Regions from separate parts of the Streptomyces sp. AM6-12 genome, predicted to be linked through region 1. Evidence: riboswitches for the same ligand, from Rfam matches in the RefSeq annotation. Region 1 holds a riboswitch; the other holds the start of a gene.

Region 1 (13,912 bases):
GCGCAGCTTGCGCCAGGCTCCGTCGGCGCCCTGCGCGTACAGCGCGAACCCGGTGCACGGCCACTCGGCCTCGAAACCGGCCAGCTCCGCGAAGGCGCGGTCCATCGCCGCGTCCTCGATGCCGTGCGCCACGGTGACATGCGGGTGGTACGGGAACTGAAGTTCGCGGGCGCAGGGCCCGGTGGACTCGCGGACCCGCTGCTGGAGCAGGGCGCACTCCTCGGCGCCCCGCACGACGCGGACGTAGACCACCGGGGAGACGGGCCGGAAGGTGCCGGTGCCGTGCAGCCGCATCGGGAACGGGCGGCCGGCGGCGGCCACCTTGCCGAGATGGGCCTCGACGGCGGGCAGCGCGGCGCGGTCCACCTCGGTCGGCGGCAGCAGGGTGACGTGGGTGGGGATGCCGTAGGCCGCGGCGTCGCCGAAGCCCGCGCGCCGCTCCTGGAGCAGGCTGCCGTGAGGCTCCGGAACCGCGATCGACACGCCGATCGTTACGGTCCCCACGTCGTCTCCTGTCGTCGCGTCCGTCGTCTGCTCGGCCGACTCGTACGGGCCTTCGGCTCCGACTGTACGGCTATGGATGTCCTGTGGGCAGGCGCAACGGAAGTGATGTGCAGCGCTCTGCCCACGTGGACGTGCGAACGGCCGTGCGCCGTCGCGCCGGTTCCGTGCCCCCCGGCGCGAACCGTGCCGTCCGGTGCTCCGGTCAGCGCCTCGGCCGGTGCTCCGGTCAGCGCTTCGCCGGGAGGAAGCCGACCCGGTCGTACGCCTGCGCGAGGGTCTCGGCGGCGACGGCGCGGGCCTTCTCGGCGCCCTTGGCGAGGATCGAGTCGAGCGTCTCGGCGTCGTCCAGGTACTGCTGGGTGCGCTCCCGGAACGGCGTCACGAACTCGACCATGACCTCGGCGAGGTCGGTCTTGAGTGCGCCGTACATCTTGCCCTCGTACTCCCGCTCCAGCTCGGGGACCGGCTTTCCGGTGAGGACGGAGTAGATGGTGAGCAGGTTGGAGACGCCCGGCTTGGCCTCCGCGTCGTAGCGGATGACGGTGTCGGTGTCGGTGACCGCGCTCTTGACCTTCTTGGCGGTGGTCTTCGGCTCGTCCAGGAGGTTGATCAGGCCCTTCGGCGTGGACGCCGACTTGCTCATCTTGACCGCCGGGTCCTGGAGGTCGTAGATCTTCGCCGTCTCCTTGAGGATGTACGGCGACGGGATCGTGAACGTCTGCCCGAAGCGGCCGTTGAAGCGCTCGGCCAGGTCGCGGGTCAGCTCGATGTGCTGGCGCTGGTCCTCGCCGACCGGCACCTGGTGGGCCTGGTACAGCAGGATGTCCGCGACCTGGAGGACCGGGTACGTGAACAGGCCGACCGAGGCGCGCTCGGCGCCCTGCTTGGCGGACTTGTCCTTGAACTGGGTCATCCGGCTGGCCTCGCCGAAGCCGGTCAGGCAGTTCATCACCCAGGCCAGCTCGGCGTGCTCGGGCACGTGGCTCTGCACGAACAGGGTGCAGCGCTCCGGGTCCAGACCGGCGGCGAGGAGCTGGGCGGCGGCGAGGCGGGTGTTGGCCCGCAGCTCCTTGGGGTCCTGGGGGACGGTGATCGCGTGCAGGTCGACGACCATGTAGAAGGCGTCGTGGGTCTCCTGGAGGGATACCCACTGGCGGACGGCGCCGAGGTAGTTCCCGAGGTGGAACGAGCCGGCGGTGGGCTGGATACCGGAGAGCACGCGGGGCTTTTCAGCGGGGGCCATGTGGCCCATTCTCTCATCGGCTGGGGGTGGGCTCGGCCCTGGGCGGCGGGGCCGCGTATCCGATACGGCCCCGCGCCTTCAGTGCATTGCCCTGACGGCGTTGATCAGCCCAGGTCGACTTCCGGGTACAGCGGGAAGCCCGCGACCAGGTCCGTCGCGCGCTGGGCGATCTCGGCGGAGACCTTTTCGTCCAGGACGTGGGCGGCCTTGCTCGGCGCGCCGGACTTGGTGGTGCCCGGCTCGGTCGTGGTCAGGACGCGGTCGATCAGGCCGGCCACCTCGTCCATCTCCGCCGTGCCGAGGCCGCGGGTGGTCAGGGCCGGGGTGCCGATGCGGATGCCGGAGGTGTACCAGGCGCCGTTCGGGTCGGCCGGGATGGCGTTGCGGTTGGTGACGATGCCGGAGTCCAGCAGGGCGGCCTCGGCCTGGCGGCCGGTGAGGCCGTAGGAGGTCGCCACGTCGATCAGGTTGAGGTGGTTGTCCGTGCCGCCGGTCACCAGGGTCGCGCCCCGGCGCATCAGGCCCTCGGCAAGGGCGCGGGAGTTGTCCACGATGCGCTGCGCGTAGTCCTGGAACGCGGGCTGCCGGGCCTCGGCCAGGGCGACCGCCTTCGCCGCCATGACGTGCGGCAGCGGACCGCCGAGGACCATCGGGCAGCCCCGGTCCACCTGGTCCTTGAGGGAGTCGTCGCACAGCACCATGCCGCCGCGCGGGCCGCGCAGCGACTTGTGGGTGGTGGTGGTGACGATCTGGGCGTGCGGCACCGGGTCGAAGTCGCCGGTGAGGACCTTGCCCGCGACGAGGCCGGCGAAGTGGGCCATGTCGACCATGAGGGTCGCGCCGACCTCGTCCGCGATCTCGCGCATGATCCGGAAGTTCACCAGGCGGGGGTACGCCGAGTAACCGGCCACGATGATCAGCGGCTTGAACTCGCGGGCCTGGGCGCGCAGCGCGTCGTAGTCGATGAGGCCGGTCGCGGGGTCGGTGCCGTAGGAGCGCTGGTCGAACATCTTTCCTGAGATGTTCGGGCGGAAGCCGTGGGTGAGGTGGCCGCCGGCGTCCAGGGACATGCCGAGCATCCGCTGGTTGCCGAAGGCCTGGCGCAGCTCGGCCCAGTCGGCGTCGGTGAGGTCGTTGACCTGGCGGGCGCCGGTCTTCGCCAGGAAGGGGGCCTCGACGCGGTCGGCGAGTACGGCCCAGAAGGCGACGAGGTTGGCGTCGATGCCGGAGTGCGGCTGGACGTAGGCGTGCCGGGCGCCGAAGAGTTCGCGCGCGTGCTCGGCGGCCAGGGACTCCACGGTGTCCACGTTGCGGCAGCCGGCGTAGAAGCGGCGGCCGACGGTGCCCTCGGCGTACTTGTCGCTGAACCAGTTGCCCATCGCGAGGAGGGTCGCCGGGGAGGCGTAGTTCTCGGAGGCGATCAGCTTGAGCATCGCGCGCTGGTCGGTGACCTCCTGGCCGATCGCGTCGGCGACGCGCGGCTCCACCGCGCGGATCACGTCGAGGGCGGCGCGGAAGGCGGTGGACTCGGTGGACAGGTGCTGCTCTGGCATGGGGACCTCCGGACGGGGTGCGTTTCGGCGTTCACGTTCGGCCCAGGCGCACGGCACTGTTTCCCGCGGGCCGCTCCCCGATGGTCCGTCCCATCCCTGCGCGCCAGTCACGGCCCGTGGCTCAGCGTACCGGCCGGGTGGAGGCGGGGAGATCCGGCGTCCACCATGCGGGCGAGGGGCGCCGGCCGCGGTGCTCAGAGGATCACATGGGGCAGGAAGCGGGCGTACTCGTCGGTGACGGGGCTCGCCGACTCGCGGATGCCGAGGCCCGCGGGCTCGTCGTCGATGACCCAGGCGCCGAGGACGACGTGGTTGCCGTCGAAGGCGGGCAAAGTCGCGAGCTGCTGGTAGCAGCAGGGGTCGGGGCGGACGGCGGGCGGGCCGCCCGGCGGGTGCAGGGTGATGCCCGCCCCCTCGCGGCCCAGCAGCGGCTTGGCGGCGTAGCCGGTGGTGGCGGCGAGGTCGCGGGGGCCGTCGAGGTGGGCGGGCAGCAGGTTCGGGTGGCCGGGGTACAGCTCCCACAGGATCGCCAGCAGGGCCTTGTTGCTCAGGAGCATCTTCCAGGCCGGCTCGATCCACAGGGTGCTGCCGGTGCTGCCGCCGTTGTCCAGGGTGTCCAGGACATGGCCGCCGAAGGCGTCGGTGGTGAGCCATTCCCAGGGGTAGAGCTTGAACAGGGCGCGGATGAACCGGAGCCGCTTGTCCACGAAGCGGCCGGAGAGGGTGTCCCAGCCGATCTCCTCCATGGTGAGCCAGTCGGTCGCGAGGCCCGCCTGCTCCGCGGTCTCCTTCAGGTAGGCGACCGTCATCAGGTCCTCGCCCAGCTCGTCGGCGGCGGAGTGCGCGAAGTGCAGGAGACTTCCGGGCGGGAGCAGCGCGGACTGTCTGCGCCAGGAGTCCACCAGGCGTTCGTGCAGCGAGTTCCACTGGTCGGCGCCGGGGAAGCGATCCTCCATCCAGAACCACTGCGGGGAGGCGGCCTCCACCAGGGAGGTGGGGGTGTCGGCGTTGTACTCCAGCAGCTTGGGCGGGCCCGTGCCGTCGTAGCGCAGGTCGAACCGGCCGTAGAAGGAGGGGAGTTCGGCCCGGCGGTGCCAGGACTCGGTGACGGCGGCGGCGACGGCGGGGTCGGTGATGCCGAGGTCGGCGAGGCGGCCCCGCGCCACGATGTGCTCCGCCGCCGCCAGGCACATGGCGTGCAGTTCGGCGACCGTCTCCTCCAGCGCCTCGATCTCGGGCAGCGAGAAGACGTAGTAGGCGCTCTCGTCCCAGTAGGGGCGCAGGCTTCCGTCGGGGTGGCGGGTGAGCGGGTAGACGAGGCCCTGCTCCTCGACGGTGCGCTGCCAGCCGGGGCGGGGGGTGGTGGTACGGCGTTCCATGCGGCGGTCCCGGTCAGCCGCCGGAGCTGTGCGAGCCGCCGCCGAAGCCGCCGCGGTGCACGCCGCCGGAGCCGGAGCCGTAGTGCGTCGAGGAGTGGTTCGTGGAGTGGCCCGTCGAGTGCCCGGAGCCGGTGCGGGGCTTGGTGAAGGAACCGCCGTCCACCCAGGAGCCCTTCGTCTTGCCGCCGTAGTACCAGGCGCCGTCGACCGCCGACTTGACCGCCTTGCAGTTCTTGCCGGAGACGACCTTGTAGCCCTTGGTGTAGCTGTAGCTGTTCCGGTCCACGCAGCGCTTGTCCGGCTCCGAGGAGCAGGCGGTGAGCGCGGCGGCCAGCAGGCCGACGCTGCCGAGGACCACCGTGCCGGAGCGCAGCCGTCGCCTGGTTTCGGCCATGTTCGTGTCTCCCCCGTGTGCGATGTGCGGTGCGGCAAGCCTAGAGAGGGGTGAGAGAACCGGCCAAGGGGGGTGAGCATGACAGGGTGGTGGCGGGGCTCCCTTAGAGTCCCTTTGTGCTCTTTGGAATGGTGTGCGCCCTTGGCGCGGCGGTCTGTTTCGGTACCGCGACGGTGTTGCAGGCGGTGGCGGCGCGACAGGCCGGTCCCGGTGGCGGCGGTGAGGCGGCGCTGCTGCTGCGGGCGTTGCGGCAGTGGCGGTACATCGCCGGGCTCGGGCTGGACGGGCTGGGCTTCCTGTTCCAGATCGCGGCACTGCGCTCGCTGCCGATCTACGCGGTCGGCGCCGCCCTCGCGGCCAGCCTCGCGGTGACGGCGGTGGTCGCGGCGCGGCTGCTGGGGGTGCGGCTGCGCGGCATGGAGTGGGGCGCGGTGGGGGTGGTGTGCGCCGGGCTCGCGATGCTGGGCCTCGCCTCCGGGCCGGAGGGCGGCAAGGCCGGTGCGGACACGCTGCGGTGGGTGATGCTCGGGGTGGGGGTCGGGCTGCTGCTGCTCGGGCTCGCGGGCGGGCGGCTGTCCGGGCGGGCGCGGGGGCTGGTGCTCGGGCTCGGCGCCGGGTTCGGGTTCGGGGTGGTCGAGGTGTCGGTCCGGCTGATCGACAGCCTCGCGCCCGCCACGCTGTTCACCAACCCGGCGGCGTACGCCCTGGTGTTCGGGGGCGGTGCCGCCTTCATGCTGCTGACCTCGGCCCTCCAGCGCGGCTCGGTCACCACGGCGACCGCCGGGATGGTGATCGGCGAGACGCTCGGCCCCGCGGCCATCGGCGTGGTCTGGCTCGGCGACCGCACCCGCGAGGGCATGGCCTGGCTGGCCGTGCTGGGCTTCGCGGTGGCCGTGGCCGGCGCCCTGGCCCTGGCCCGCTTCGGCGAGGCCCCGGCGACGGAGCCGGCGGAACAGGCCACCGAAGGCTGACGACCGCGGCGGACCTTGCCGAGCGGGCCGGTGACGGGGACCGGCGAGCGGGGCGCGGAAGGGTGACGGGCCGGTGCCGGGGACCGGCGAACGGGTCGGCGAAAGGCGGCGGGCCGGTGACGCGGGCCAGCGAGCGGGCCGATGGCGGGGACCCGCGAGTGGGCCGGTAACAGGGCCGGCGAGCGGGCCGCGGAAGGGTGACGGACCGGTACCGGGGACCGGCAAACCGGTCGGCGAAAGACGGCAGACCGGCGACGGGACCGCCGAGTGAGCCGGTGGCAGGGCCGGCGAGCGGGCCGGTGGCGGGGTCGGCGAGCGGGCCGGTGGCAGGGCCGGCGAGTGGGGCGCGGAAGGGGGCGGGCCGGTGGCGGGGACCGGCGAACGGGTCGGCGAAAGGCAACGCGGGCCGGTGGTGCGAGGGTTCTGGAAGACGAGGGACCGGCTGCGCCCCCCGCAGCGCAACCGGTCCGGGCACCATCCTGCGGTCTGCGGCCGTCGGTGACCAGGAAGCGGATTTTCAGGAACGTAGACTTCCGGTATTTGGCGGGCCGGTGAGGCGGCCCGCGCCGAGAGGGAGTGGGGATGGACCGGGATGCCCTGCGGTCGCTGCTGCGGCACAAGCGTTCGCTGATCGATCCCGTCGAGCTGGGCTGGCCCCGCCGTACCGGCCGAGGCCGGCGGTCCGCCGGGCTCTCGCAGGCCCAGGTGGCGCACGCGCTGTACGTCTCCGAGCGCACCTACGCCCAGTTGGAGCGGGGCGACATGCCCTCCCCCGCGTCCGAGTTCCTCGACGCGGTCGCCGGGGTGCTGCGCATGGCGGAGCCGGAGCGGTCCGCGCTGTACGTCTACGCGCTGGGCCACGAGCCGCCGGTCCCCATGAACCCGGAGGCCGGCACGCGGGTGGACCCGGCCTGGTTCACGGCGGTCCAGAGCATGTCCGGCGTGCCCTGCTACGTCAACGACGTGGCGTGGAACCTGCTCGCCTGGAACGACGACTTCCTGCGCATGTTCCCCCGACGGGAGGGCGCGCCACCGGAGTTGCCCGAGCGGAACGTGATGCGCTGGCTGCTGCTGCGCGAGGAGGCGCGCGAGCACCATCTGGTGGACTGGGAGCAGCGGTGGGCGGCACCGGTGGCGGCCCAGCTGCGGGCGGCGGTGGCGGCCCACCCGGACAACCCCGATCTGCGGCAGCTGGACGCGGAGGTGAACGACGACCCGGTGGTGGGGCCCGTCTACCGCCGGCACGACATCACGTACGTGCAGCAGGACGGGGACACCCGCCCGGTACGGCACGCGGGGCTCGCAGCCGGCCGCGCCGACCGGTGCTGCGCCGAACACGCCCCGTCCACGCGGGGCCTGGTGACCCTGTGCGCGGCGCAGCCGCTGGGTTCGCCGGGCGCCCGGTTCTTCTCCCTGGTCTTCCGCCCGGCGGCCCACTGAACCGCCGCCCCTTAGGGCAGCACCCTGCACAGTGCCTCCAGCGCGCCCGCCCACGCGCTGTCCGACGGCGTCCCGTACCCCACCACCAGCGCGTCCACCTGCTCGGCGACGGCCTCGGGATGGCGGTGGAAGGAGAGGCCGTGCAGGGCGAGGCCCTGCCAGGCGGCGGCCTGGACGACGGAGGACTCGGTGCCCGGCGGCAGCCGCAGCAGCGCGTGCAGACCGGCGGCGACCCCGGTGACCCGGACGGCGGGCACGCGTTCGGCGACGGCCGCGGCGAGGGCGTCACGGCGGCGCCGGTAGCGCAGCCGGGCGGCGCGGACCTGGCGGTCGTAGGCGCCGGAGGTGAGGAACTCGGCGAGGGTGAGCTGTTCGAGCACCCCCACGGTGTCGGCGTGCCCCTTGGCGGCGAGCACCTCCGAGACGAGGGCCGGCGGCAGCACCATCCAGCCCAGCCGGATACCGGGGGCGAGGGACTTGCTGGCGGTGCCGAGGTAGACGACCCGGTCGGGGTCGAGGCCCTGGAGGGCGCCGACGGGCTGGCGGTCGTAGCGGAACTCGCCGTCGTAGTCGTCCTCCAGGACCAGGGAGTCGGTGCGGCGGGCCCAGTCCACCACCGCGGTGCGCCGGTCGGGGTGCAGGGGCATGCCCATGGGGAACTGGTGGGCGGGGGTGAGGAGTACGGCGCCCTCGGTGGTCAACGGGCCCGGATCGGTGCCGAGTTCGTCCCAGGGCAGGGCGGGGGTGGCGAGCCCGGCGGCCTGGAGGAGGCCCCAGTAGGCGTCGAGGCCGTACGACTCGACGGCCACCGAGCGGGCCCCGCGGGCGCGCAGCACCGGGCCGAGGACGCGCAGGGCGTGCGAGAAGCCGGCGGTGACGACCAGGTTGCCGGGGTCGGCGCGGACGCCCCGGACGCGGGCGAGGTAGCCGGCGAGGGCGGTGCGCAGTTCGACGCGGCCGCGCGGATCGCCGTAGCCGAGCGCGTCGTTGGGGGCGGCGGCGAGGGCGCGGCGGGCGGCCCTGGCCCACTCGGCGCGCGGGAACGCGGCGAGGTCGGGGGTGCCGGGGACGAGGTTGTGGGTGGGCCGGGCCGGGGCGCGGGGCCGGCGGGCGGGGCCGCTCGGCGGGACCACGGTGCGTGCGGCGACGCGGGTGCCGGAGCCCTGCCGGGCGGTGAGCCAGCCCTCGGCGACCAGGTCGGCGTACGCCTCGGCGACGGTGTTGCGGGCGATGCCGAGATCGGCGGCGAGGGCCCGCGAGGAGGGCAGCCGGGTGCCGGGGGCGAGCCGGCCGGTGCGGACCGCGTCGCGCAGGGCGTCGGTCAGCCCCCGGCGCAGCCCGCCGGGGCCGGCCGGTTCCAGATGCAGGTCGACGCCCGAAGTGGCCCAGGATTCCGCCATGGAAATGGACCATACTCCTGGGCTGCCCCGCTTCTAGGTTGGAGGCATGACCACGGATGAGAAGACCGAGTACGCCCCCGAGCACGCCCCCCGTCTGAGCTGGAGCGAGCACGCTCCGGACGTGTACAAGGCGATGGTGCGGCTGGACATCGCCGCACGTCAGGGGCTGGACGCGAAGCTGCTGGAACTGGTGAAGATCCGCGCCTCGCAGCTGAACCACTGCGCGTTCTGCCTGGACATGCACACCAAGGACGCGCTCGCGGCCGGGGAGAGCGTGGAGCGGATCGTCCAGCTCGGCGCGTGGGAGGAGTCGCGGCACTTCTACACCGAGAAGGAGCTGGCGGCGATCGAGCTGACCGAGGCGATCACCGTGCTGACCGACGGCTTCGTGCCGGACGAGGTGTACGAGCGGGCCGCCAAGCAGTTCGAGGAGGCCGAGCTGACCCGGCTGATCGCCGCGATCACGGTGATCAACGCCTGGAACCGGTTCGGCGTCACCGCCCGGATGACGCCGGGCCACTACCAGCCGGGGCAGCACCAGTGAGCGATGGCGTCGAGGCGCTGCGCGCGCTGCACCTGGGGCGCCCGCCGGGTGACCCGCTGATCCTGCCCGGCCCGTGGGACGCGGCCAGCGCGCGGGCCTTCGCACAGGCGGGGTTCGAGGCGCTGGCCACGCCGAGCGCGGGGGTCGCCGCCGCGCTCGGGTACGCGGACGGCGAGACCCCGGCGGACGAGATGTTCGCGGCGATCGCGCGGATCACCCGCGCGGTGGACGTGCCGGTCACGGCGGACGTCGAGGACGGGTACGGGCTCGCGCCGGCGGAGCTGGTGGAGCGGCTGCTGGAGGCGGGCGCCGTCGGCTGCAACATCGAGGACTCCACCCGGGGCGCGCTGAAGGACCCGCGGGAGCACGCCGACTACCTGGCCCGGTTCTGCGCGGCCGCGGCGGGCCGGATCTTCCTCAACGCCCGCGTCGACACCTTCGCGCACGGCGACGGGGACCCCGATCGGGCCGTCGAGCAGGCCATCGACCGGGCCGCGTCGTACATCGCGGCGGGCGCCGAGTGCGCGTACCCGATTCTGGCCCCGGCGGCCGTACTGCCCGTGCTGCGGTCCGGGATCGAGGGCCCGCTGAACGCGCTGGCCCTCCTGGACGGGGACGGCCCCGCACCCGCCGCGCTCGGCGGGCTCGGGGCCACCCGGATCACCTTCGGACCACAGCTCCAGCGCCGGGCCACGGCCGCGGCGGCCGAACTCGCCACCGGGCTGCGCTAGCGGGCGCTCAGGACAGCCACTTCTTCCAGACGGCGGGGTGGCTGTCCACCCACTTCTCGGCCGCCGCGTCGGGGGACATCTTGTCCTGGGCGATCAGCAGCGAGACCTCGTTCTGGTCGTCGGTGGTCCAGCGGAACTTCTTCAGGAACTCCGCCGCCTTGCCGCCCGACTTCGCGAAGTCCGCGTTCAGGTACTTCTGGAGCGGGGTGCGCGGGTAGGCGCAGGCGATCTTCGCCGCGTCCGCGTCGCAGCCGTCCTTGTACGGCGGCAGCTTCACCTCCGTCATCGGGACCTTCTTGAACAGCCACTGCGGCGAGTACCAGTACGTCAGGAAGGGCTTCTTCTCCTTGGCGAACTGTTTCATCTGCGTGATCTGCGCGGCCTCGGAGCCGGCGAAGACGACCTGGTAGTCCAGCTTCAGGTTCCTCACCAGGGCCTTGTCGTTGGTGACGTAGGACGGGGAGCCGTCCATCAGCTGGCCCTTGCCGCCGCTCTCCGCGGTGCGGAAGAGGGAGGCGTACTTGTTGAGGTTGTGCCAGTCGGTGATGTCGGGGTGCTGTTTGGCGAGGTACGTGGGCACGAACCAGCCGATGTGCCCGGTCACCCCGAGATCACCGGCGCGGGCGATCGTCTTCTTGTCGTCGACGTAGCGCTTCTCCTGGTCGGGGTGGCCCCAGTCCTCCAGGATGGCGTCGACCCGGCCCTGGCTCAGCGCGTCCCACGCCGGCACCTCGTCCACCTGCACGGTGTCGACGCGGTAGCCCAGCTTGTGCTCCAGCAGGTACTGGGCGACGGCCACATTGGACTCGGCACCCACCCAGGACTGCACGGACAGCGTGACGCTCTTGCCGCCGCCGGTGTGCGCGAACGGGCTGGCCTGCTTGGTCATGTCGGCGGCGCCGCAGCCGGTGGTCAGGCCCAGCACGGCGAGCGCGACCGGAATGGTCGTGCGCAATCGGATCCGCATGTCAGGCTCCCTTCTTCGCGCGGCGCTCGGTCGGCTGCGTCACCCGGTCCAGCATCAGGCCCAGGCAGACGATGGCGGCACCGGCCACCAGACCGGTCGCCAGGTCGCCCTGGGCGAGGCCGAAGGCGACGTTGTAGCCGAGGGCGCCGCCGCCGACCAGACCGCCGATGATGACGACCGCGAGGACCAGGACCACGCCCTGGTTGACGGCCAGCAGCAACGAGCGGCGGGCGAGCGGCAGTTGGACCTGCCACAGCTGCTGCCGTCCGGTCGCGCCGAGCGAGCGCGCCGACTCCAGCGCCGCCGGGTCCACCTGGCGCAGGCCCTGCGTGGTGATGCGGACGACGGCGGGCAGCGCGTAGACGACGGCCGCGGCGACCGCGGGGGCGCGGCCGACGCCGAACAGGGCGACGACCGGGATCAGGTAGACGAACTGCGGCATCGTCTGGAAGACGTCCAGGACGGGGCGCAGGGCGCGCTCGACCCGGTCGCTGCGGGCGGCGGCGATGCCGGTGGCGAAGCCGAGCACCAGGGTGACGGCGACGGCGGCCAGCACCTGGGAGAGGGTGTCGAGGGAGGGCTCCCACACGCCGAGCACGCCGATCGCGGCCATGGCGAGCACGGCGGTCAGCGCGGTGCGCCAGGTGCCGATCAGCCAGGCGAGGGCGGCGACGATCAGCAGCACCGACCACCAGGGCAGCCACTGGAGTCCGTCGCGGATCGGGTCCAGCACCCAGGTGGTGAAGTGGCCCGCCCAGTCGGCGGTGCCGCCGATGACCGGGACGCCGGTGTAGAGGTGGCTGGTCATCCAGTCGACGGCGCGGTTGACCGGGGCGGCGATCTGCACGCTCCAGCCGTCCGGCCAGTCGAGGGCGCCGAGCAGGCGGGCGGCGAGGGCGGCGGCCGCGGTGACGGCGAGCGCGTACGGCCAGCCGATCGTCCGGGCCCCGTTCGTGCCGGCGCCGGCCGCGCCGGTCACCCGGTCCAGGACCACGGCGAGCAGCACGATCGGGATGCCGGCGGCGAGGGCCTGGCCGACGTCGACGGTGGACAGGGCCTGGTAGACGCGGTCACCGAGGCCGCCGGCGCCGATGACGGAGGCGATGACGGCCATGGAGAGCGCCATCATGATCGTCTGGTTGAGGCCCAGCAGGAGTTCCTTGCGGGCCAGCGGGATGCGGGCGGTCAGCAGCCGCTGGCGGCGGGTGGCACCGAGCGACTCCACGGCCTCCAGGACCTCGGGGTCGGCGCCGCGCAGGCCCAGCGCGGTGAGGCGGGCCATCGGCGGGGCGGCGTAGACGACGGTGGCGAGGACGGCCGCGGGGACGCCGATGCCGAAGACCAGGACGACGGGGAGGAGGTAGGCGAAGGCCGGGAGGACCTGCATCGTGTCCAGGACCGGGCGCAGGGCGCGGTCGAGGCGCGCGGAGAGACCGCCGGCCAGGCCGAGGGCGGTGCCGACGAGCACCGAGGCGAGGACGGCGGCGACCATCAGCGCGAGGGTCTGCATCGTCGGTTCCCACATGCCGAGGGCGCCGCAGGCGAGGAACGCGACGGCGGTGCCGGCGGCGAGGCGGGGGCCCGCGACGCGCCAGGCGACGAGGGCGCCCAGCGCGGTGACGCCCGGCCAGCCGAGGGCGAGGAGGGCGACGTAGACCGCGCGCACGGAGATGACGACGGCGTTGCTGATGTAGCCGAAGAAGTAGAGGAACAGGGGATGGGTGTCGCGGTTGTCGATGATCCAGTCGCTGGCGCTGGTCAGCGGCTTGGTGAGGCTGACCGTGAGGTGCTGGGGCCAGGCGTGGCCGTGCAGCACCGGCAGCAGGACGGCGGTGATCAGGGCGAGCAGCAGGAGCTTGCCGACGGCTCTGTTGCGCAGCACGGCGGGGGTCCTGGTGCGCAGGGCGGGGACGGTGAGGGCGGCCATCAGACGGCCTCCGGGGTGATCCGGGGGCCGGGCCTGGTCGCTTGCCCGCGCTTGCGGAGCGCCCCGGCCACCCGTGCCGCCCCCGCGGCACGACCGCCCGCGGCCGGGGCGGTGGGTACGCCGGCCACCACGCCGAGGAGGTGTTCGTGGTCGACCACGCCCAGGCACTTGCCGTCCGACATCACCCGCGCCGGTTCGCCGGCCCGGGCCACCGCCTCGATGGCTTCGGCGACCGTGGCGTCCGGGCGTACGGCGGGGCCGGCGCCGGTCTCGGCGGAGGAGGCGGGGCGCATGGCCGTACGGGCGGTCAGCACCTGCTCGCGCGGCACGTCCCGGACGAACTCGCGGACGTAGTCGTCCGCCGGGGAGCCGACGATCTCCTCGGGGGTGCCGAGCTGGACGACCCGGCCGTCGCGCATCAGGGCGATGCGGTCACCGAGCTTGAGGGCCTCGCTGAGGTCGTGGGTGATGAAGACCATCGTGCGGCCCTCCTCCTCGTGGAGGCGGGCGACCTCGTCCTGCATGTCCCGGCGGATGAGCGGGTCCAGGGCGCTGAACGGCTCGTCGAACAGCAGCACTTCGGGGTCGACGGCGAGCGCGCGGGCGAGACCGACGCGCTGGCGCTGGCCACCGGAGAGCTGGCCGGGGCGGCGGTGCTCCATGCCTTCGAGGCCGACCTTGGCGACGATCCGGGCGGCGCGCTCGCGGCGCTCGGCCTTGGCGACGCCCTGGATCTCCAGGCCGTAGGCCACGTTGTCGAGCACGCTGCGGTGCGGGAGCAGACCGAAGTGCTGGAAGACCATCGCGGCGCGGTGGCGGCGCAGTTCGCGCAGCCGGGACTTGTCCATGGCGCGTACGT
Region 2 (13,912 bases), 2.4 Mb from region 1:
CACCTCGACCAGCTGGGCGTCCTGCCCGAAGGCGTCACCGATCAGGTCCAGTGCCGCGCGCTCCCCGTCCAGGGGCGGGCCGTCGGGGGCGCAGCGCAGGACGCGGACGTCGTGCAGGGTCACGAGCGTGTTCGTGGTCATGCCCGCGACCCTATGCGCACACGGCTGTTCAGTGCCCGCGTTTAATCCATTCCTCCAGGTGGGGGGCCTCGGCGCCGATGGTGGTGGAGTCGCCGTGGCCGGTGAGGACCCTGGTCTCGGGCGGGAGGGTGAGCAGTTTGCCGCGGATGGAGTCGATGATCGTCGGGAAGTGGGAGAAGGAGCGTCCGGTGGCGCCGGGGCCGCCCTGGAAGAGGGTGTCGCCGGTGAAGACGGCGCCCAGCGCGGGGTCGTAGAGGCAGACCGCGCCGGGCGCGTGGCCGGGGGTGTGCAGCACGGTGAGGTCGGCGCCGGCCGCCTCGATGACCTGGTCGTCCACGAGGAGCCGGTCGGGTTCGCGGTCGGGGTGGGTCATCCGCCACAGCGGCAGGTCGTCGGGGTGCAGCCAGATGACCGCGCCGGTGCGGTCGGCGAGGGCGGGCGCCGCGTCGATGTGGTCGTTGTGGGCGTGGGTGCACACGATGGCGGTGAGCCGGCGGTCGCCCACGGCGCGGGCGATGGCGTCGGCGTCATGGGCGGCGTCGATGACGATCGCCTCGTGGTCGTCGCCGACGATCCAGACGTTGTTGTCGACGTCCCAGGTGCCGCCGTCGAGGGTGAACTGGCCCGAGGTGACGAGGTGTTCGATGCGGGCGGTCATCAGAGCACCACCACCGAGCGCAGCACGTCGCCCTGGTGCATCCGCTCGAACGCCTTCTCCACCTCGTCCAGTCGGATGGTCTCGGTGACGAACGCGTCGAGCGGCAGCCTGCCTTGCAGGTGCAGGTCGATGAGCATGGGGAAGTCGCGGGAGGGCAGGCAGTCGCCGTACCAGCTGGACTTGAGGGCGCCGCCGCGGCCGAAGACGTCCAGCAGGGGCAGTTCGAGCTTCATCTCGGGGGTGGGGACGCCGACGAGGACGACGGTGCCGGCCAGGTCGCGGGCGTAGAAGGCCTGCTGGTACGTCTCCGGGCGGCCGACCGCCTCGATGACGACGTCGGCGCCGAAGCCGCCGGTCAGCTCGCGGACGGCCTCGACGGGGTCCTGCCGCGTGGAGTTGACGGTGTGGGTGGCGCCCAGGGTGCGGGCCTTCTCCAGTTTGCGGTCGTCGATGTCCACGGCGATGATCTTCGCCGCGCCGGCCAGTTCGGCGCCGGCGATGGCCGCGTCCCCGACGCCGCCGCAGCCGATGACGGCGACCGAGTCGCCCCGGCCGACGTTGCCGGTGTTGATGGCGGCGCCGATGCCGGCCATCACGCCGCAGCCGAGGAGGCCCGCGACGGCCGGGGAGACGGACGGGTCGACCTTGGTGCACTGGCCGGCGGCGACCAGGGTCTTCTCGGCGAAGGCTCCGATGCCGAGGGCCGGGGAGAGTTCCTGGCCGGTGGCGGCGAGGGTCATCTTCTGCTCGGCGTTGTGGGTGTCGAAGCAGTACCAGGGGCGGCCGCGCCGACAGGCCCGGCAGTTGCCGCAGACGGCACGCCAGTTGAGGATGACGAAGTCGCCGGGCGCGACCTCGGTGACACCGTCGCCGACGGACTCCACCACACCGGCGGCCTCATGGCCGAGCAGGAAGGGGTAGTCGTCGGAGATGCCGCCCTGCTTGTAGTGCAGATCGGTGTGGCAGACACCGCAGGCCTGGACGCGTACCACGGCCTCGCCCGGACCGGGATCGGGCACCACGATCGTCTCGACTCGTACGGGCTCGTTCTTGCCCGGTGCGATCACGCCGCGTACTTCCTGCGCCATGGTCTGTTTCCTTCCATCGAGTGCTTACGGTGCAGACCCTACGCGCGCCCGATGGGCGGCGGAGCGGGCCACGGCGGGGAAAGTGGATCTTTCCCCCGGCGGGCAGCGGCCGCAGTGTGAGGACGACGGCGGGGCTCCGGCCGGGCCCGCCTACGGCACCTCCTGCGCGTCCGTGTCCCTCCCGGCCCGAGGAGCGCTTATGAATTGCACAAGAATCGGACCGGATGACGACGTTCTCTGATGGCAATTCCTTTGCGCGGTGCGGGAACCCGGCTGGTCCGGGTGCTTACCCGGCCGTGCCTTCATGGAGGCATGCCCGCTGATGGCCGTAAGGGACGTACCGCATTCCTGTTCTCGGCCGGTGCCTCGCCGCGCCGTGGAACGGAACGTGAACTCGCGGCGGCTTTCCCGCTGTTCGCCGAGTCGCTGGACGAGCTGTGCGCGCGTCTGGACCCGTACCTCGAACTGCCGTTGAAATGCGTGATGTCCGCGGACCCCGGCACCCGGACCGCGGCGCTGCTGGGCCGGGTGGCGTACGCCGGGCCGGCGCTTTTCGCGCTCCAGGTGGCGCAGTACCGGCTGCTGCTCAGCTGGGGTGCCCGGCCCGATGTGCTGTTCGGGCTCGGAGCCGGGCGGATGGCCGCCGCGTACGCCGCCGGGGTCTTCTCGCTCGCGGACGCCTGCCACGCGGTCGGCACGCTGGCCCGGCTGCTGGACGGCGCCCCGGACGAGGCGGCGCCGCGGGCGCTGCGCGCCGCCTACGGCCGTACGCTCGCCACGCTCCACCCGAGCCCGCCGCGGCTGCCCCTCGTCTCCGATGTCACCGGCCGCCCGGTCGGCGCCGAGACCGCCGAGCCGGGGTTCTGGCTGCCGGGCTGGGTGACCCGGCGGTTCACGGACGTGGTCGCCGGGCTGCACCGGGACGGGGTGCGCACCTGGCTGGAGCTGGGCCCGGCGGACGCCCTGCTCCGGGCGCTCGCGGCCGGCCTGCCGCCCGGCACCGCCCCCGGCGCGGCGTACGCCGTGGCGCGGGACTGGGCGGTGCTGGGCACGGGCAGCGGGCCGCGACTGCGCGGCGCCCCGGCGTGACGCGTCGGTGCCGGGGGTGACGCCTCGGCTCCCGGCGTGGCCCCAGCCGCCGGCACCACGGGTCGGCCACCGGCGTCGCGCGTCGGGCTCAGCCGACGGCCGGCACCAGGCCCGTCACCGGCGCCACGATGTCGGTGACCTGGTGCAGCTCGCTGAGCTGTTCCAGCCGGCTGATCTGGTTGAGGGCCTTGAGCTGCTCGGAGGTCGAGGGCAGCTGCGCCCGCTGCTCGGCGGGGATGTTGCCGGTGGTGAGCGTGTCGAGCACGGTCATGGGGTTGATCTGCCCGGTGTGCGTGGCGCTCGCGTCGGCCGCGTTGGCGAGGGGTGCGGCCAGGCCCGTGACCCCCGCGGCAAGACCGAGGGCGGCGACGATACGGCGTGTTGAGATCATGCCCTCAGCAACGGCCGGGGCGCCCGGCCGGACACGGGTGGCGGCCCGCGCTCACTCGTGAGGCGGAGCCCGTCCCGTGCGCTTGCCGGGGGCGCCGGGCCGGGGGACGCTCGAAGACGGGGCCGTACGGTCCGTCGTGCGCCGGGCCGCGAGCGCCTGAAGGAGGTCACCATGGGCACCGCGACAGGCTCCGCCTTCGACATCGAGACACTGCGCCGGGGCATCGAGGGGAACACCGGGAACACGCTGCTGTCCCTGTACGCGGACGACGCGGAGATCCGCATCGTCGACCGTGACAGCCAGCCCAGCCACCCGAAGATCGTGCACGGTCGCGGCGAGATCGCTGAGATGCTCGACGACATCTACCGCCGCGACATGATCCACAAGCTGGACCGGTGTGTGGTGCAGGGCGACCACGCCGCGTTCACCGAGTCCTGCCAGTACGGGGACGGCACCCGCGTCCTCGCCGAGTCGATGATCACCTTGCGGGACGGGAAGATCGCCGAGCAGATCCTGATCCAGGCATGGGACGAGTAGCCAGGAGGTTCGCGCGGGTCCAGGTCAGCTCCCGGCTGACCTGGACTTTCTCGGCCCGCGCGGGGGTGGGCCGGGCGCGGCCCCGGCGCCGCGGGCCGGTCTCGGGGGTGGGTGGCCCGGTGACGACGGCGGTGGTGCGGTCGGTGCTGAGGGTGGTGCGGGGGCGTCCGCGGGTCGCGGTGCCGCGGACGCCGCGGGTCCGGCTGGTGCGGCACGGACGGACGCGCTGAGCCACACCGGTCCAGCTGAGCCAACCCGGCCCAGGGCGCCGGGACTTGAGGGCGGGCACGCGGGTCGTGACGGCATCGGCGTACGCGGCCCGGCGCCCGGTCCTCGGCCTCGTACGCCCCTCGGTTACGCTGTACCCGGCCGTGACTGGCGCTGAGGTGGAGTACCACCGGGGAGCGGTCCATCGTGGTTGCCGCGCGCCTGGGCGAGTCGAATCGATCCAGCTCAGGAGTGTGCCGCATGACCCAGGCCCGTCTCATGGACGGAACCGCCCTCGCCCGTCGCATCGTCGGGGACACCGCGCGCAGGGCGGCGGAACTCACCACGCGGACCGGTGTCACGCCGTGTCTCGCGACCGTGCTGGTCGGCGAGGACCCGGCGTCCGTGACGTACGTGCGGATGAAGCAGAACCGCTGCCGCAAGGCCGGCATCACCTCCCGGCACGTGGCCCTGCCCGCGCACACGAGCACCACCGAACTGGTGGGCACACTGCGGGGGTTGTCGGCCGATCCGGCGGTGCACGGAATCCTGCTCCAGCACCCGGTGGGCGAGCACATCGACGAGCGGGCGGCGTTCGAGGCGATCGCGCCCGAGAAGGACGTCGACGGGGTCACCTTCGCCTCCTTCGCCACCATGAGCTTCGGCCTGCCGGGCTTCGTGTCCTGCACGCCGGGCGGCATCCTGCGGCTGCTGGACGAGTACGGCGTCGATCCGGCCGGCAAGCGGGCCGTGGTGGTGGGCCGCAGCGCGATCCTCGGCAAGCCGGTGGGCATGCTGCTGCTGGCCAGGGACGCGACGGTGACGTACTGCCACTCGCGCACCCGTGATCTGTCGGCGGCGGTCCGCGAGGCCGACATCGTCGTCGCCGCGGTCGGCCGGCCCCGGCTGCTGCGGGGCCAGGACATCAAGCCCGGCGCGATCGTGATCGACGCGGGCTACAACGCCGGGAACGTCGGCGACGTCGACTTCGACTCGGCCGTAGAACGGGCCTCGCTGATCACCCCGGTGCCGGGCGGCGTCGGCCCGATGACGATCGCCACGCTACTGGAACAGACGGTGACGGCGGCGGAAACTGCCGCAGGGGGGCGTGCGGCGGCCTGACGGAAGGGGACGGGCCGGTCACAGCCGGCCGCGTGACCGCGAGACCCGGCCGCGCGCCGGTCGTACGCGGTTTGCCTGTAAGGGAGTTGACCACCCGGTCGATGCGGGCGCCCCGTAAGGGGCTTGACCGCCCGGTCGTACGCGGCCGCCCCGTAAGGGGCTTGACCGCCCAGTCGTACGCGATCGCCCCGTACGGTGCATGACCGCCCGGCCGTACGCGGCCGCCCCGTACGGGACTTCACCGCCCGGTCGCACTCGGCTCCGCGGTCCACGGCTCGGCCCTACCGGTCGTACTCGGCTCCGCCTGACGGGAGTTGGCCGTACCGGCTGCGCGCGGCGGGAGCCGGCCGCACCCGCCCTGCCCCGCGCTCCCGCCCCGGCTCCCCGCTCCCCCGCTCACCCCTCCGCCAGCACCATCCTGAACCTCGCGTTCCCGGCCATCATCTTCCGGTACGCCGCGTCCGCCTCCGTCAGCGGGACCTTCTCCGTCATCGGACGGATGCCGTGCAGGACGCTGAAGGCCATGGTGTCCTCGATGTCCCGCGAGGTCCCGGAGGGGTGGCCGCGGACCACGCGGGCGGCCATCAGGAGTTGGTTCGGGTTGATGCCGAGGGGGGCGATGTCCGCGCCGATGACGACCAGTTCGCCGCGGTGGCCCAGGCCGTCCACCGTGGCGGCGATGGCCTCGGAGTTGCCGGCGGTGGCGAGGACGACCTTGGCGCCGCCGAGGGACTGGAGCGCCTCGGCGACCGGCGTCGCGGCGGTGCTGTCGATGTAGTGGTGGGCGCCGAGCTGCTTGGCGAAGTCGGCCTTCTGGGGGCCGCGGGCGATCGCGACCGTCTCGAAGCCCATCGCGGCCGCGTACTGCACGCCGAGGTGCCCGAGCCCGCCCAGGCCGAGCACCGCGACCAGGTCGCCGGGCCGCCCCGCGCTGCGCCGCAGCCCGTTGAAGGTGGTGACACCCGCGCAGGCCATCGGCCCCGCGTCGCTCGCGGCGAGCGCGTCCGGGATCCGGGCCAGGGCGTCGACGGGCGCGACCACCTGCTCGCCGAAGCCGCCGTCGTAGGCCCAGCCCGGCACCTTGAGGCGCTCGCACACGATGAAGTCGCCCTCGCGGCAGGCCCGGCAGTAGCCGCAGCTCCCGCCGAACCAGCCCACGGCCACCCGGTCGCCGACCTGCCAGCCGCGGTCGGCCGCCCCCTCTCCCAATTCCGCGATCCGCCCGGCGATCTCGTGTCCGGGTACCTCGGGGAAGGTGATGCCGGGCACCGCGGCGCTGACGAAGAGCGCGTCGCTGTGGCAGACGCCGCACGCCTCGACGGCGATCCGCACATGTCCGGGGCCGGGACTCGGCATCTCCCGCTCAGCCAGCTCGAACGTGCCGTTCGCGGCGGTCACTTGGGCGACTCGATAGCTACTCATGGATCTCTCCGCGGAAGGGTCTCGCGAGCGACGGGCAAGGGTACGGCGGCCCGCCCGTTTCCCAGCAGACCAGTTCCCGCCGGATTCCGCGCGCCGAAGGCGTGGTTACCCCGGGCGACGACCCATTACGCTCCGTGCACATCGGAGCGCCCCTCGCCAGGCGATGGGTTAACCCTCAACAAATTCGGGCCGCAGCGGCCGTAGCGCTCGCCGGGCCCGCACCCCAGTCATAGAGTGACCTACATCACGCCGGACCGGCTGATAGTCGACTCCTGCCCGCACGGTCTGGAGGGCGCATGACCCACATCAAGGTGACCGTGGACGGCACGGTCTACGAGGACGACGTGGAGCCCCGGCTGCTCCTCGCCCACTATCTGCGCGACCGCCTCGGACTGACCGGCACCCCGATCGGCTGCGACACCTCCAGCTGCGGGGCGTGCACGGTCGACCTGGACGGCGCGACCGTCAAGAGCTGCTCGGTGCTGGCCGTCCAGGCGGACGGCTCCGCGGTGACGACCGTGCAGGGGCTGGCGAGGGACGGCGAGTGGACGGCGCTCCAGCGCGCGTTCCACGAGCAGCACGGTCTTCAGTGCGGCTACTGCACCCCCGGCATGATCATGGCGGCGCGGGACCTCCTGCGGGAGAACCCGCACCCCACCTCCGGGGAGGTGCGCGACGCCCTGGAGGGCAATCTCTGCCGCTGCACCGGTTACCAGAACATCGTCCGCGCGGTGCTCGCCGCCGCCGGACAGGAGGACGGCGCGGGGGCGCGGGCCGAGACCCCGTCCGGAGCGCAGATCGGCGAGGAGGTCGGGGCATGACCGATCAGGCCGTGGCGGGCGGGGTCGGCGCGGGGCGGGAGGTCGGCCGGTCCCGGCTGCGCAAGGAGGACGCCCGGCTGCTCACCGGGCAGACCACCTGGACCGACAACATCCAGGTCGCCGGGCTGCTGCACCTGGCCATCCTGCGCAGTCCGATGGCGCACGCCCGTATCACCCGTGTCGATGTCGCGCCGGCGCTCGAACGCCCCGGTGTGCTCGCCGCGTTCAGCGGCGCGGACCTCGCCGAAGGGCTCGGCTCGCTGCCCTGCGCGTGGCCGGTGACCGAGGACATCGTGCTGCCCGACCATCCGCCGATCGCGGTGGAGGAGGTCCGCTACGCGGGCGACCCGGTGGCGGTCGTCGTGGCGCGCGACCGGTACGCGGCGGCCGACGCGCTGGAGGCCGTCGAGGTCGACTACGAGCCGCTGCCCCCGGTCCTCGACCTGGAGGCGGCGCTCGCCGAGGGCGCCCCGCTGGTCCACGCCGACAAGGGCACCAACCGCTGCTACACCTGGCCGCTGGCCGCCGGCGAGAGCTTCGAGGCGGTGCGCGGGCGCGCCGAGGTGACGGTGAAGCGGCGCTACCACCAGCAGCGGCTCATCCCCAACGCGATGGAACCGCGCGCGGTCGTGGTCACCCCGCTCGCCGCCTCCGGCGAGTACACCGTGTACTCGGCCACCCAGATCCCGCACATCCTGCGGATCATGCTCGCCACGGTCACCGGCATCCCGGAGCACAAACTGCGGGTGATCGCCCCGGACGTCGGCGGCGGCTTCGGCTCCAAGCTCCAGGTGTACGGCGAGGAGGCCCTGGCCCTCGCGGTCGCGCGCAGGCTGGGGCGGCCGGTGAAGTGGAGCGAGTCCCGCTCCGAGGGCTATCTCGCCACCCACCACGGGCGCGGCATGATCCAGGACATCGAGGTCGCGGCCACCCGCGAGGGCCGGCTGCTCGGCCTGAAGGTGGACCTGATCGCGGACATGGGCGCCTATCTGATGCTGGTCACACCGGGCATCCCGATCCTGGGCGCGTTCATGTACCCGGCGATCTACAAGATGGACTCCTACGAGTTCACCTGCACCGGTGTCTTCACGACGCGGACGCCCACCGACGCCTACCGGGGCGCCGGCCGTCCGGAGGCGACGTTCGCGATCGAGCGGATCATGGACGAGCTGGCCGCCGAACTGGGAGTGGACCCGGTGGAGTTGCGGCGCCGCAACTGGATCCGGCACGAGGAGTTCCCGTACACCACGATCGCCGGGCTGACCTACGACAGCGGCGACTACGAGGCGGCCACCGCGAAGGCGCTCGACCTGTTCGGCTACGACGCGCTCCGCGCCGAGCAGCGTGAGCGCGCCGAGCGCGGTGATCCGGTGCGCCTGGGCATCGGCGTGTCGACGTTCACGGAGATGTGCGGCCTGGCGCCGAGCCGGGTGCTGCGCGACCTGAGGTACGGCGCGGGCGGCTGGGAGGCGGCGAGCATCCGGATGCTGCCCACCGGCAAGGTCGAGGTGGTCACCGGGACCAGCCCGCACGGGCAGGGACACGAGACCTGCTGGAGCCAGATCGCGGCGGACGTGCTCGGCGTGCCGTTCGAGGACGTCGAGGTGCTGCACGGCGACACCAAGTCCTCCCCGCAGGGCATGGACACCTACGGTTCGCGGTCACTGGCCGTGGGCGGCGAGGCCGTGCACCGGGCGGCGACCACGGTGGTCGGCAAGGCGCGCAAGGTGGCCGCGCATCTGCTGGAGGCGAGCGAGCAGGACCTGGAGTTCCGGGAGGGCGTCTTCTCCGTGAAGGGCTCCCCGGAGGCGCGCAAGTCCATCCAGGAGATCGCCTTCGAGGCGTTCACCAACCACGATCTGCCCGACGGGGTGGAACCCTCCATCAACGCCGAGCACGTGGTCGACCCGGAGAACTTCTCCTTCCCGCACGGCACCCATCTGTGCGCGGTCGAGGTCGACACGGAGACCGGGCGGACGCGGATCAGGTCGTACGTCTGTGTGGACGACGTCGGCCAGGTGGTCAATCCGATGATCGTGGAGGGTCAGGTGCACGGCGGGCTGGCGCAGGGCATCGCGCAGGCGCTGTACGAGGAGGCCGTCTACGACGACGAGGGCAACCTGGTCTCCGGCAGCATGGCCGACTATCTCGTGCCCTCGGCTCCCGATCTGCCGGAGTTCGTGACCGACCGGACCGAGACCCCCGCGGCGTCCAACGCGCTCGGGGTGAAGGGGGTCGGCGAGGCCGGGACGATCGCGTCGACGCCCGCCGTGGTCAACGCCGTCGTGGACGCGCTGCGGCCGCTGGGCGTCCACGACGTACGGATGCCCTGCACCCCGGAGCGGGTGTGGCGCGCGGTGAGGGAGGCGACGGCATGATTCCCCCGGCGTTCGAGTACGCCCGCCCGAAGACCGTCGAGGAGGCGGTACGGCTGCTCGGTGAGGCGGGCGACGAGGCGAAGGTGCTGGCCGGCGGGCAGAGCCTGCTACCGCTGCTGCGACTGCGCCTCGCCTTCCCCGAACTCGTGGTGGACGTGGGGCGGATCCCTGGACTCGCGGGGGTGCGCGAGGACGGCGACACCCTGGTGATCGGCGCGCTCACCACCCACCACGGCGTGATCCGCGATCCGCTGGTGCGCCGCCACGCGGGCCTGCTGGCGGCCGCCACGGCGACCGTCGCCGATCCGGCGGTACGGCACCGGGGCACGCTCGGCGGCTCGCTGGCGCACGCCGACCCGGCCGGCGATCTGCCCGCGGTCGCGCTGGCGCTGGACGCCGAACTGGTCGCGGCGGGCCCGGACGGCCGACGCGCCATCCCGGCACGGGAGTTCTTCGTCGGCTATCTCCAGACGGCGCTCTCCCCGGACGAGTTGCTGGTCGAGGTGCGGCTGCCGAAGGCGGACGGCTGGGGTTTCCACTACGAGAAGTTCCAGCGGGTGGCGCAGTCCTGGGCGATCGTCGGGATCGCGGCCATGGTGCGCCGGGAGGACGGGCACATCGCCGAGGCGCGGGTCGGCCTGACCAACATGGGCGCGACCCCGCTGCGGGCGAGAGCGGCGGAGGCGGCGCTGGCCGGTGCGGACGGGCCGGACGCGGTGGCGCGGGCCGCGCGGTCGGTGGCCGAGGGCACCCAGCCGGGGCAGGACGCCTCGGCCGCACCCGACTACCGGGCGCATCTGGCACAGGTGCTGACCAGGCGGGCGGTGCTGACCGCCGCCGGGATGGGGTGAGCGCCGATCACCGGGATGGAGGGCCCGGACCAGGTGCGGGCCCGCCTGGAGGAGACGGGGTACCTCGTCGACGAGGGACTGGCCGTCACCTGCTACCTGGCGCTGAGACTGCACCGGCCGCTGTTCTGCGAGGGCGACGCGGGCGTCGGCAAGACCGCGCTCGCCGCCGCCCTCGCCGAGGCGCTCGGCGCGCCGCTGATCCGGTTGCAGTGCCATGAGGGCATCGACGCCTCGCAGGCCCTGTACGACTGGGACTTCCCGCGTCAGCTGCTGCATCTGCGCGCGGCGGAGGCGGCCGGGGTCCGGGACGCGGAGCGGCTGGAGGGCGAGCTGTACGACCGGCGGTTCCTCGTCGCCCGGCCGCTGCTTCAGGCCCTCCAGACACAGCCGTCGGTGCTGCTGGTGGACGAGATCGACCGGGCCGACGACGAGTTCGAGGCGTTCCTGCTGGAGCTGCTGTCCGAGTACGCGGTGACGATCCCGGAACTGGGCACGCTGCGGGCCGAGGTGCCGCCGGTGGTCGTCCTCACCTCCAACCGGACCCGTGAGGTGCACGACGCGCTGAAGCGACGGTGCCTGTACCACTGGTTCGACCATCCTGGCTTCGCCCGCGAACTGGCCATCGTGCGCCGTCGGTTGCCGTCGGTGTCGGTGCGGCTCGCCGAGCAGGTGACGGCACTCGTCCAGGCGTTGCGCGGTGCGGACCTGGTGAAACCGCCGGGTGTCGCGGAGACCATCGACTGGGCCGAGGCGCTGGCCGCCCTGGGCGCGAACGAGGTCGACGCGGAACTCGCCGTCTCCACGCTGGGTTCGGTCCTGAAGTACCGGGAGGACACGGACCGGGCGCGAGGGCTCGACCTGGCGGCGGTGCTGGCGGCGCGGGGCGGGTGAGCGGTATGGCCGGCGGCGGACAGGAGGACACGCCGGAGATTGGGGTCGCGGGCGCCGGGCTCGCCGGGGCGGATGCCGTACTGCTCGGCTTCGTACGGGCGTTGCGGGCGGCGGGGGTCGAGGCGAGCACCGAGCGGGTGTACGCCTTCCTGCGGGCCGTGTCCGTGCTGCGGCCCGGAGTACGGGCGGATGTGCGCGTGGCGGGGCGGGCGACGCTGTGCGGTTCCCCGGACGACCTGGAGCGTTACGAGCGGGTGTTCGCCGCCTACTTCGGTCACGCCGACGGGTCCACCTCCCTGCCGACCGTCCGCGCCCCTGCCCCGCCCCGGCCCCGGCTGCGCGCGCGTGACGCGGCGAGCGGTGGCCGTGCCGGGGGCGAACGCGATCCGATGGGCCCGCCCGCCGCGGTGCTGGCCAGCTCCACCGAGGTGCTGCGGCACCGTGACATCGCCGCGCTGGACGCCGCCGAGCGCGCCCAACTCCACCGTCTGCTGGCGGCATTCGCGCTGCGCGGCGAGGCCCGGCGCTCCGCGCGGCGGCGCCCCGCGCGGCGCGGGGCGGTGGATCCCCGCCGTACCGTGCGCGAACTGCTGCGGCGCGGCGGCGAACCGGCCCGGCTACGCCGGCACGCCCGGGTGGACCGGCCGCGCCGGGTGGTGCTGCTGGTGGATGTGAGCGGTTCGATGGCGCCGTACGCGGACGCGCTGCTGCGCTTCGCCCACGCGGCGGCGCGGGGCGGCCGTACGGAGGTCTTCACGATCGGCACGCGCCTGACCCGGGTGACCCGCGAACTGTCCCCGCGGGACCCGGACACGGCGATGGCGGCGGTCGCGGCGGCGGTGCCCGACTGGCGGGGCGGCACCCGGCTGGGCGAGCTGCTGCGCGAGTTCCTGAACCGCTGGGGGCAGCGGGGCATGGCGCGCGGCGCGGTCGTCGTGCTGCTCTCCGACGGCTGGGAGCGCGACGATCCCGCGCTGCTGGGCGCCCAGATGCGCCGACTGCACGCACTGGCCCACCGGGTGATCTGGGCCAACCCCCGCAAGGCGCGGCCGGGTTACGCGCCGACGGCCGCGGGGATGGCGGCGGCACTGCCGAGCGTGGACGCGTTCGTGACGGGACACAGCCTGGCGGCCCTGGAACGGCTCGCGGCGGTGGTGCGCGGGGCGGAGGCCGATGAGGTCCCGGGGAGGGAGGGCGGCTTGGGTCCGGCGGCGGGGGCCGGGCGTTGATTCCTTCGACCGCACGCCGTACTACCGTCGCGGCAGCCGGTGCAGGGTCACCTCGGTGAGCGTCCCGGCCGCCGCCTCGGCCGTCATATAGGTGCAGTACGGCTGGCGGCGGCGGTCGGTCGGCGAGCCGGGGTTGAGCAGGCGCAGGCCGCCGGGGGCGGTGGTGTCCCAGGGGATGTGGCTGTGCCCGAACACCAGCACGTCGAGGTCGGGGAAGCGCGCGGCGCAGCGGGCCTCGCGGCCCTGCGCGGACCCGGTCTCGTGCACCACCCCGAAGCGCAGCCCGCCCAGTTCGGCGTACGCCACCTCGGGCAGCCGCGCGCGCAGTTCGGGCCCGTCGTTGTTGCCGTACACCCCGATCAGCCGGCGGCTGCGGTGCTCCAGCAGATCGAGGGTGGCCGTGTCCACCCAGTCCCCGGCGTGCACCACCGCGTCCGCGCGCGGGAGTTCGTCCAGCAGCTCGTCCGGGAGCCGCTTGGCGCGCTTGGGCAGATGGGTGTCGGAGACGAGCAGGAGACGCACGGTCTCGGCCTAGGCCGCGGAGCGGGTCAGGCGGCGGAGGCCCGCGACGGCGGCGAGGGCCGCCGCGCCCGCGCCGAGGGCCGTGCCGGCGGGGTGCCGCACCAGGGCTTCCTGCCAGGAGTGGGCGTGCGCGCTGTCGTCGAACGCGCCGTGGGCGCCCCGGTCGGCGGCGGGGTCACGGTCGACGGGGGTGAAGAGGTTGTCCTCGCCGGTGGGCGGGATGCGCGTCGTCTGCTGGGAGCCGTAACCGGTGCGGGCCAGGTAGCGGTCGAGGAGGGCCGGGAAGAGGCGGTTCGCCCAGATGGTGGCGACGGTGGAGGCCCCGATGTAGTACTGCTTGCGGCGGGGGTGATCGGCCGCGTACACGACGCCGCGGGCGGCGACCTCCGGCTGGTAGATCGGCGGGACCGGCATGGGGTGGCGGTCCAGGCGGGAACGGACCCAGTCGAACTGCGGGGTGTTCACGGCGGGCATCTGGGCGATGGTGACGCGCACCCGGCTGCCGCGGTGCAGGAGTTCGGTGCGCAGCGAGGAGGTGAAGCCGTTGATGGCGTGCTTGGCGCCG

The links. Region 1 has a riboswitch for ZMP and ZTP ahead of ACE4Q9_RS12945 (glycine hydroxymethyltransferase). Riboswitches for the same ligand answer to the same signal wherever they lie in the genome.
Region 2: it holds a riboswitch for ZMP and ZTP, as region 1 does, so the genes downstream of both, ACE4Q9_RS02305 (bifunctional 5,10-methylenetetrahydrofolate dehydrogenase/5,10-methenyltetrahydrofolate cyclohydrolase) here and ACE4Q9_RS12945 (glycine hydroxymethyltransferase) in region 1, are expected to answer to the same signal.

The regions. Positions count from the first base shown of each region.
Region 1 covers NZ_JBIQWN010000001.1:2,893,426-2,907,337, forward strand. The annotation lists gene ACE4Q9_RS12935 (2'-5' RNA ligase family protein) at 1-504, opposite strand, end outside; gene trpS (tryptophan--tRNA ligase) at 731-1,747, opposite strand; gene ACE4Q9_RS12945 (glycine hydroxymethyltransferase) at 1,852-3,300, opposite strand; ZMP/ZTP riboswitch at 3,334-3,421, opposite strand; gene ACE4Q9_RS12950 (glutathionylspermidine synthase family protein) at 3,495-4,679, opposite strand; gene ACE4Q9_RS12955 (hypothetical protein) at 4,693-5,073, opposite strand; gene ACE4Q9_RS12960 (DMT family transporter) at 5,202-6,044, shown strand; gene ACE4Q9_RS12965 (helix-turn-helix domain-containing protein) at 6,627-7,484, shown strand; gene ACE4Q9_RS12970 (PLP-dependent aminotransferase family protein) at 7,496-8,884, opposite strand; gene ACE4Q9_RS12975 (carboxymuconolactone decarboxylase family protein) at 8,931-9,428, shown strand; gene ACE4Q9_RS12980 (isocitrate lyase/phosphoenolpyruvate mutase family protein) at 9,425-10,159, shown strand; gene ACE4Q9_RS12985 (ABC transporter substrate-binding protein) at 10,167-11,126, opposite strand; gene ACE4Q9_RS12990 (ABC transporter permease) at 11,128-13,053, opposite strand; gene ACE4Q9_RS12995 (glycine betaine/L-proline ABC transporter ATP-binding protein) at 13,053-13,912, opposite strand, start outside.
Region 2 covers NZ_JBIQWN010000001.1:536,838-550,749, forward strand. The annotation lists gene ACE4Q9_RS02275 (DUF4180 domain-containing protein) at 1-141, opposite strand, end outside; gene ACE4Q9_RS02280 (MBL fold metallo-hydrolase) at 170-799, opposite strand; gene ACE4Q9_RS02285 (S-(hydroxymethyl)mycothiol dehydrogenase) at 799-1,887, opposite strand; gene ACE4Q9_RS02290 (acyltransferase domain-containing protein) at 2,200-2,976, shown strand; gene ACE4Q9_RS02295 (hypothetical protein) at 3,065-3,367, opposite strand; gene ACE4Q9_RS02300 (nuclear transport factor 2 family protein) at 3,539-3,904, shown strand; ZMP/ZTP riboswitch at 4,266-4,346, shown strand; gene ACE4Q9_RS02305 (bifunctional 5,10-methylenetetrahydrofolate dehydrogenase/5,10-methenyltetrahydrofolate cyclohydrolase) at 4,373-5,233, shown strand; gene ACE4Q9_RS02310 (alcohol dehydrogenase catalytic domain-containing protein) at 5,630-6,655, opposite strand; gene ACE4Q9_RS02315 ((2Fe-2S)-binding protein) at 6,952-7,476, shown strand; gene ACE4Q9_RS02320 (xanthine dehydrogenase family protein molybdopterin-binding subunit) at 7,473-9,854, shown strand; gene ACE4Q9_RS02325 (FAD binding domain-containing protein) at 9,851-10,705, shown strand; gene ACE4Q9_RS02330 (AAA family ATPase) at 10,721-11,596, shown strand; gene ACE4Q9_RS02335 (VWA domain-containing protein) at 11,602-12,825, shown strand; gene ACE4Q9_RS02340 (metallophosphoesterase family protein) at 12,847-13,347, opposite strand; gene ACE4Q9_RS02345 (SDR family oxidoreductase) at 13,357-13,912, opposite strand, start outside.